2 linked regions of the Cytobacillus luteolus genome follow. The protein of the gene in region 2 binds, or shares a complex with, the protein of the main gene of each other region. Links are inferred from orthologs where the notes say so. Each region holds a gene or a part of one and is shown on either strand. Other genes may lie near its edges.

Region 1 (4,810 bases), on a different replicon or contig from region 2:
AGAATAAAGCAACATCTCCTTCTTGGCCTACGTTTGCTGAACAGTGCATTGGTAAAATCCCAGCTTCAGGTAACATGTAGTTCATAACAGAGAAAATAGACTTTTTCATTTCTCCAGCATATTCAGTTCCACCGATTAATACCGTTCTACGTTCAAAAGAAATGATAATGAACGTTTCAGAAGCTGTTCCATCTTCTTTAGGATCTGCTAGAAAAGTAGGTGCTGAGATCACAGTAAACTCTGTTTCATGTGTCGCAAGCTCCTCAGCTGATGGACGAATGAATAACTGGTGTGCAAATAGATTATGCCAAGCATATTCATTGATTACTTTAATTGGCATTTGATATTTTTTATCAGCACCAGCAAACCCATCAAACACAAATATTTCGTTTTGTTGTTTTAGATGGTTGATTACTTTTTTATATAATTTATCAAATGACTCTTCTGAGATAGGAGTATTAACTGAACCCCAGTCAATTTTATTTTTATTTGAAGCTTCTTCTACGATATATTTATCTTTAGGCGATCTTCCTGTATACTTCCCTGTTGTTGCACGAACCGCACCAGTTGAAGTTAAGATCCCTTCATTTCGATTAAGAACTTTTTCTACTAAGCCTGACACAGATAAGTTGTGGAGAACATTGTTCCCATTAAGTAATTCTGTTAATAATTCACTTGAAACACCAACTGAATTCATGTGCAAAACCTTCCTTTATATAAATTGTTATATGTTTTCAACGTTAATCCCATAATTAGTATAACACATTAATCTAATTAGTCTATACTATTTCTGATATTTTACGTCTTAACTTTCATAAATGTACCATTTTTTTTGAAATTAGCTAAAAAATAGTGCAAGGACGTGTTTCTAACCTCTATATGATAAAATAAAATAGAATATGAGGCACTATAAAATATGAAATAAATTGTTTTTTTTAGAAAAGGATACAATAGTATGGATTCGGACTCGTTGTGCAAAGTGAAAGCTCAACCTGTCTGAATACGAATGGATTAAGACTAGTTATGTAAAGTGAAGGCTCAACCTGTCTGAATAACGAATGGATTAAGTTATGTAAAGTGAAGGCTCAACCTGTCTGAATAACGAATGGATTCGGACTCGTTGTGCAAAGTGCAAGCTCAACCTGTCCGAATAACCAATGGATTCGGACTAGTTATGCAGAGTGGTAGCTCAACCTGTCTGAATAACCAACGGATTCGGACTCGTTTTGCAGAGTGATAATGGAATATTTATCATTTAGATAAGAATATTGTCAAAAAATGTTGACACTACCAATATGACTGAGTTATTATTGGTCATTGAACGGATACTCTCTTATCCCGAGCTGGTGGAGGGACAGGCCCTATGAAACCCAGCAACCATTACTAAATTTTTAAGCATTATGTGAGAGAAATTTCACATATTTAGTGATAAGGTGCTAACCTGATGCAAGGTAACTGACCTTGATCGATAAGAGTGAAAGGACTGAGATTGAAAAATTCTACCTTTCCTCAAAATAGGGAAAGGTTTTTTTATTTTTTGGGAACGATGCAGATTAGTTATACATACGATGAATTATTTTTAAGACAATAAACAACTTCTCAACGTATAACTGGATAAAACAGGTTTAACTAATCAATAATAAGGGAATGAGTACCGTATCTTACAAACAACACACGATTAATTTCGTGGTATTAAAAGGAGGAAGCTTTTGAATGTCTAAAAAGCGCCGTTTATTTACTTCAGAATCTGTTACTGAGGGTCATCCAGATAAGATTTGTGACCAAATCTCAGATTCAATCTTAGATGCAATTTTAACAAATGATCCTAATGCACGTGTTGCTTGTGAAACGTCAGTGACAACTGGACTAGTACTTGTTGCAGGTGAAATCACAACATCTACTTATGTTGATATCCCAAAAATCGTTCGTGATACGATTAAAAATATTGGTTATACTCGTGCGAAATATGGTTTTGACTATGAGACTTGTGCAGTTTTAACTTCTATTGATGAGCAATCTGCTGATATAGCAATGGGTGTTGATCAGGCGTTAGAAGCTCGTGAAGGTCAAATGACAGATGAGCAGATCGATGCAATCGGTGCAGGAGACCAAGGATTAATGTTTGGTTTCGCTTGTAATGAAACAAAAGAGCTAATGCCTCTTCCAATTTCATTAGCACATAAGCTTGCTCGTCGTTTAACTAAAGTTCGTAAGGATGACATTCTTCCTTACCTACGTCCAGATGGTAAAACACAAGTAACAGTTGAGTATGATGAAAATGACAAACCAGTTCGTATTGATACAATTGTTATTTCAACTCAACATCACCCAGAAATTACATTAGAGCAAATTCAACGTAATCTTAAGGAACATGTTATTTCTCCTGTTGTTCCAAAAGAATTAATTGACGAAAATACTAAATATTTTATTAACCCAACTGGCCGTTTCGTTATCGGTGGACCACAAGGTGATGCAGGTTTAACAGGTCGTAAAATCATCGTTGATACATATGGTGGTTATGCACGTCACGGTGGTGGTGCTTTCTCTGGTAAGGACGCAACTAAGGTTGACCGTTCAGCGGCGTATGCAGCACGCTACGTTGCGAAAAATATCGTTGCAGCTGGTTTAGCTGATAAAGTTGAAGTTCAATTAGCTTATGCAATTGGTGTAGCAAAACCAGTATCGATTGCAGTAGATACTTTTGGTACAGGTAAGGTTTCAGAAGATGTGCTAGTTGACGTAGTTAGCAGCAACTTCGACTTACGCCCAGCAGGTATCATTAAAATGCTAGATCTTCGTCGTCCTATTTATAAGCAAACTGCAGCATATGGTCACTTTGGTCGTTCAGATGTGGATCTTCCATGGGAGCGTACAGACAAAGCAGAGGTATTAAAAGCACAAGCTTTAGGTCAATAATAAATAAGATTTTAAAACAGGTGATATTCTACGAATATCTACCTGTTTTTTTTTGTTGCTTGTTTTAGAAGCATCCACTATCTTTAAGTTATCGTAATTGTATTCTAAGTGAAGAGTATTAAAAAAATGTAACAATTTATCACTTTTTGTCGTCTAATAAACAGGTAACCTAGATCTGTCATACAAAGCCTAAGTAAAATAGACATGGGTATTGAAGAATTTATATTAAAAGTGTAGGTGACTAAAATGTGTGGTTTTATAGGATGTATGCATAAAAAGAGCAGCTCTAATGAATACATTGATAAATTTAAAAGTATGAACACAATAATAACTCATCGTGGTCCAGATGATGAGGGCTATTATTCGGATGATATTATACAGTTTGGTTTTAGGCGTCTGAGTATAATTGATCTTGAAACGGGACACCAGCCCTTAACATACGAAAACGATCGCTACTGGATTATTTTTAATGGAGAAATTTATAATTACCTTGAGCTAAGAAAAGAGTTACTACTAGATGGAATGGAATTTGAGACAAACTGTGATACAGAAGTAATTGTAGCTCTTTATAGCAAAATAAGAGAAAACGCAGCATCACGTTTACGCGGTATGTTTGCCTTTGTTATTTGGGATAAGAATACAAAAGAAATCTTCGGTGCACGAGACCAATTCGGTATCAAACCATTTTATTATATGGAAGATGATTCAAAAATTTTATTTGCTTCAGAGAAGAAAAGTATCTTATTGGCGTTTGAAAACGATATTATCAACTATGATTCCTTACAACATTATTTAACATATCAATTCGTACCAGAGCCAGAAACAATGTCAATTGGGATTAAAAGACTTGAGCCTGGTCATTATTTCACAAAGAAATTAAATGAAGACATGAAGATTAAACAGTACTGGAAGGCCAACTTTAAACCAATAAAGTCAGAAGAAGAGACGCTCGTTAGCGAAATTAGGGATGCACTATATGATTCTGTTAATATTCATATGAGAAGTGATGTCCCTGTTGGATCATTTTTATCCGGTGGTATAGATTCTTCAATAATTGTATCTTTGGCAAAACAATTTAATCCTTATATTAAAACATTTTCTGTCGGGTTTGAAACAGAAGGATTTAGTGAAATAGATGTTGCTAAAGAAACAGCTAGTATGCTAGGTGTAGATAATTTTAGTTATGTCATTTCTCCAGAGGAGTATATCGCAGAATTACCTAAAGTCATGTGGCATATGGATGACCCACTAGCGGATCCTGCAGCAATTCCACTCTATTTTGTTGCAAGAGAAGCAAGGAAGCATGTAACGGTTGTTTTGTCAGGAGAAGGGGCCGACGAATTATTCGGTGGGTATAACATTTATCGTGAACCGCAAGCATTAGAGATATTCGATACGCTTCCCCAAACCGGTAAAACGTTGCTAAGAAAGATTGCACATCTACTACCAGAAGGCGTTAGAGGTAAAAGCTTTATTGAACGTGGCTGCACACCTATGGAGAAACGGTATATTGGAAATGCAAAAATGTTTACAGAAGATGAAAAGGAATTGTTATTAACAAGCTATAAGGAAGGGTTAGATTTTACCCAAATTACAGCTCCATTTTATCAGGAGACAGCACATTATGAACCTGTAAATCGAATGAAGTATATTGATATTCACACATGGTTACGCGGAGATATTTTACTTAAAGCAGATAAAATGACAATGGCTCATTCTTTGGAACTACGAGTTCCATTTCTAGATAAAGTAGTTTTTGATGTAGCAAAAAAAATTGGACCTGAATTTAAGACTGCAAATAAAACAACTAAATACATTTTACGTAAAGCAGTAGAAGGCATTGTGCCAGACCATGTGTTAAATCGAAAAAAATTAGGATTTCCAGTACCAATTA
Region 2 (4,906 bases):
TATACTACATAATTGCGAAGCTTTCCAATCTTCTCTACTTCAACTACTACACTATCTCCAGATTTCATTGGACAACTCCCTGAAGGTGAACCAGTAGCAAGAACATCTCCTGGCTCAAGTGTCATCACCTGGGAAATCCAACTGATAAGAAAAGGAATTGAAAGTGACATCTCATTCGTATTTCCATCTTGGACTACTTCACCGTTTAGAGTTGTAACGATTCTTAGGTTGGTTGGATCTATACCAGTCACTATATGAGGGCCTAATGGACCAAACGTATCAAAGCCTTTGCCTCTTGTAAACTGGGGATCAGATTTAGTTAGGTCTCTTGCCGTAACATCATTAAAAATGGTACAACCAAAAACATAATCTAATGCCTCTTCTTCTTTTATATTTTTACCCCTTTTTCCAATAATAAGCGCTACTTCTCCTTCCAGTTCTACCTGATTTGTTAAATTAGTAGGAGGAAGTACGATTTCACCTTGATCTGGGATGAGCGAAGAAGCTGGCTTTAAAAACAGAAACGGTTCAGCAAGGTTAGCTGTGCCACCAGTTTCTTTTGCGTGTCCTGCATATGTCCAACCAAAATTAACAATCTTTGAGGGAGATACTGGCTCTAAAATCTTCACTTCACTGTATTTAACCTTTACACCATCATAGTTTAGCTCGTTGTTCAAGATTTCTGTGAAATTGCTAGACAATTGTAGAATTTCTTCACCCTCAACAACTCCATAATATACTTTATCATTAGTTTGATAGCGAACGATTGTTAGTTCTTGTTGTAATGTCTTCATTTGCATATAAACTCCTTTAATCACTTTCTAAATCCTATATAACTTTATACTAAAAAGAACAGCTTTGCCATATAGAAAGCAAAAGCTATCGAAATGATTAATGTAATTAGATGATTCCTTTCATCTACAATTTTTTTCTTAGCAACTTATATTATTAAGAGACACATGTCACTTGTCAATTATCTTAAGACTTTTGTCCTCAATTACTATGTTATACCAAAAGCAAAAAAAGAGGACTCTCAAAAGTTTTTACAACTAATGAAAAGCCTCTTTTTAATTTAAATTATGTTAGCATTTTGTTAGCAAATCACTTTAGAATCCTTATCTATTAAGGGTTCAAGGGGCAGATTACATCATGCCGCCCATTCCACCCATGCCGCCCATGTCAGGCATCATTGCAGAACCTTTTTCTTCTGGAAGATCAGCTACTACTGCTTCAGTTGTTAAGAACATAGCTGAAACAGATGCAGCGTTTTGAAGTGCTGAACGAGTAACTTTAGTTGGGTCAACGATACCCGCTTCGATCATGTTTACCCATTTACCAGTTGCAGCGTTGAAACCAACACCGATTTCTTCATGTTTTAGACGCTCAACAACTACAGATCCTTCAAGACCAGCATTGTGTGCGATTTGACGTACAGGCTCTTCAAGTGCACGTAGAACGATATTGATACCCGTTTGCTCGTCACCTTCAGCAGTGATTGCAGAAACTTTGTTATATACGTTCACTAATGCAGTACCACCACCAGAAACGATACCTTCTTCAACTGCAGCACGAGTAGAGTTTAGAGCATCTTCAATACGAAGTTTGCGCTCTTTTAATTCAGTTTCAGTTGCAGCACCAACTTTAATTACAGCAACACCACCTGCTAATTTAGCAAGACGCTCTTGTAATTTTTCTTTGTCAAATTCAGAAGTAGTTTCTTCTAATTGAACACGAATTTGGTTAACACGAGCTGCGATTTTAGCAGAGTCTCCTGCACCTTCAACGATTGTTGTATTTTCTTTTGTTACTACGATTTTAGATGCGCGACCTAATTGAGTAATGTTAGCAGATTTAAGGTCTAAACCTAAATCTTCAGTAATAACTTCAGCACCAGTTAAAGTAGCGATATCTTCTAGCATTGCTTTACGACGGTCACCAAATCCAGGAGCTTTTACAGCAACTGCATTGAATGTTCCACGAAGTTTGTTCACTACTAGAGTTGCAAGAGCTTCACCTTCAACATCTTCAGCTACTAATAATAGTGGCTTACCTTGTTGAACAACTTGCTCAAGAACTGGTAAGATTTCTTGAATGCTAGCAATCTTCTTGTCAGTGATTAAGATATATGGATTGTCTAAAACAGCTTCCATTTTATCAGAATCAGTTACCATGTATGGAGAAGCATATCCACGGTCAAATTGCATACCTTCTACTACTTCAAGCTCAGTTGAGAATCCTTTAGATTCTTCAATTGTGATAACTCCATCGTTACCAACGCGCTCCATAGCTTCAGCAATTAATTGACCTACTTCTTCGTCAGCAGAAGAAATAGCTGCTACTTGTGCAATAGATTCTTTACCTTCAATTGGTTTAGAAATTGCTTGTAATTCTTGAACAGCAACAGCAGTTGCTTTTTCAATCCCTTTACGGATACCCATTGGGTTAGCACCAGCAGTTACGTTTTTAAGGCCTTCGCGGATCATCGCTTGAGCAAGAACTGTAGCAGTTGTTGTACCGTCACCAGCAATTTCATTTGTTTTACTAGCAACTTCAGCTACTAATTTAGCACCCATGTTTTCGAATGCATCTTCTAACTCGATTTCTTTTGCGATTGTTACTCCGTCATTAGTGATAAGTGGAGAACCATATTTTTTCTCAAGAACCACGTTACGTCCTTTTGGTCCTAATGTTACTTTAACAGCGTTAGCTAACGCATCTACACCACGAAGCATAGAGCGACGAGCGTCTTCACTAAATTTAATTTCTTTAGCCATTTGTATGTACCCTCCTCAAGTTATTGTAAGTATTTTTATTAAGTATGAATTCGATTAGCCAAGAATAGCTAAGATATCACTTTCACGTAAAATTAAGTATTCAGCACCTTCGTATTTTACTTCAGTACCAGCATATTTTGAGAAGATAATGCGATCGTCTACAGAAACCTCAAGAGCCACGCGCTCACCATTTTCTAATACACGACCTGTTCCAACAGCAATAACCTTGCCTTCTTGCGGCTTTTCCTTAGCGGAATCTGGTAACACAATACCACTTGCTGTTTTTTCTTCAGATTGTACAAGTTCAATTACAACACGATCACCTAATGGCTTTAACAAGTGAAACAACCTCCTCAAATAATCTTATAATTTTTAGTTTGGTTTTTTATTAGCACTCACTAACCTTGAGTGCTAACACAATTATTATATTAAATAATCTCTATTTTTTTTGCAAGTATTTAAGCAAAAAAATTTTAATACCCAGCAAAATTTTCCACACCCTTCTAGATTATGTCACACCAACGGAATTCTAAACTAGAAATGTTAAAAATTTATCTATTTTTCCTTTTTCTACTTTATCTACTAAGTCTAAAATCATAATAGTAAGAGAAGCAGAGTATTATATGGTAAAATACTATTGTATTTTTAATTCATAGTAACTAAAAAGGAGACCTTACATTTGGAGAAACGTTATTGGTATGTCATTTTGACTTATATAGTAATGCAACTTTCTGGAATTATTGGAATTCCGATATTATTATACTTTGGGTTCGGTGGAGAAGATTATGATACAGCCTTCACTCTCGCATCTACATACTGGCTAATTATTAGCTTCTTTGCAGCTTTACTAATGATTTTATATATATTACGACAAGATATAAAAGACAGACATTTAGCTGATCAGCGTTCTTCAGGGGCGAGTGCAGTAGGATGGGCTGTTGGTGGGGTATTTTTAGCCATGTTTGCTCAAGGTATCGCTGCTAGTATTGAAATAAACCTTCTTGGTATTGAACCTGGCTCAGAGAACACTCAACAAATTATCCAACTGATAAAGACTACACCTTTACTGATTATCGTTACATCTATTATCGGACCTATTCTTGAGGAGATTATTTTTAGAAAAATTATTTTTGGATCATTTTATCGAAAATTCAATTTCTGGATCTCTGCTTTCCTAAGTTCAGTTATCTTTGCACTTGTTCATATGGAACCAGAGCACTTGTTATTATATTCAGCTATGGGCTTTACCTTTGCATTTCTTTACGTAAAGACAGGGCGTTTGCTTGTACCTATATTCGCTCATGTAGCCATGAATACACTTGTCGTAGTCGTGCAAACTATTTTTGCAGAGGATATTGAAAGGATTATGAAAGAAGCAGAGAAAATGCAATCTTTCATATCTTTCTTATTATAGGTTAACGGAACTTCACTGGAGGACTTACAATGCGTCGAACATCACCCTTTTTCATGGGAATTATGTATACACTAATGGGATTACTATTCACTTATTTAGCCGTAGAAAGTGTTGAAGATACAATCTGGAATTTTGGAACCATTCTACTGATCGCTGTAGCTACTTTTGACTTTGGAGTAGCCATTCGAATGTTTTCCTTAAATAATAAAATCAAACAGCTTAAAAATAAATAAACCTCCCAAATCGGGAGGTTTATTTTTGTTCATTTTGATAGAGCATTTCTGCTTTCTTCGCTTTCCGATATGCACCTTTAGATACAAGAATACTGATTTCATATAGTCCAAACAACGGAAGAGTTACCATCATATGTGACAACAGTTCAGGTGGAGTTATAAACGCTCCAATGACTAAGAGGACAAAGTACGCATACTTTCGTACTTTCACCAAAAACATTGGAGTTACAATTCCAAGCCTTGTTAAAAACATAATAACTACTGGCATTTGGAAAAGTAGCCCAAATGGAAGAGTTAGTTGAAAAAGAAACTGAAAGTACTCATTAATTCCGATCACTTGATTTATGTCTAACCGATCAGCAAGTCTTCCCATAAAGTCAAAAACGAACGGGAAAAGAATAAAGTAAGAAAAGGAAATACCCACTAGAAACAGAAATACAGAAATGGGAATATAACTCAAGGTTACTTTGCGTTCTTTTTCGTAA

Evidence for each region. The genes of interacting proteins can lie anywhere in the genome.
Region 1: the proteins of groL (region 2) and metK are in contact, whole or in part, in a cryo-EM structure (PDB 8P4O), measured with the Escherichia coli proteins. The link is inferred for Cytobacillus luteolus from one-to-one orthologs.

The regions. Positions count from the first base shown.
Region 1 is NZ_JAGGKM010000004.1:463,029-467,838, reverse strand. What follows is about bases 974-3,814. They hold metK (methionine adenosyltransferase), read left to right. Parts: upstream 974-1,713; coding sequence 1,714-2,916; downstream 2,917-3,814. Other genes in these bases: asnB (asparagine synthase (glutamine-hydrolyzing)), read left to right, coding at 3,163-3,814. Outside these bases: pckA (phosphoenolpyruvate carboxykinase (ATP)), read right to left, coding at 1-697; more of asnB, read left to right, coding at 3,815-4,810. UniProt on the Escherichia coli protein: Catalyzes the formation of S-adenosylmethionine (AdoMet) from methionine and ATP.
Region 2 is NZ_JAGGKM010000014.1:8,614-13,519, reverse strand. The notes cover bases 459-3,395. They hold groL (chaperonin GroEL), read right to left. Parts: upstream 2,775-3,395; coding sequence 1,143-2,774; downstream 459-1,142. Other genes in these bases: groES (co-chaperone GroES), read right to left, coding at 2,829-3,113; J2Z26_RS21645 (fumarylacetoacetate hydrolase family protein), read right to left, coding at 459-794. Also shown: more of J2Z26_RS21645, read right to left, coding at 1-458; J2Z26_RS21630 (CPBP family intramembrane glutamic endopeptidase), read left to right, coding at 3,454-4,188; J2Z26_RS21625 (YdiK family protein), read left to right, coding at 4,218-4,421; twin-arginine translocase subunit TatC, read right to left, coding at 4,441-4,906.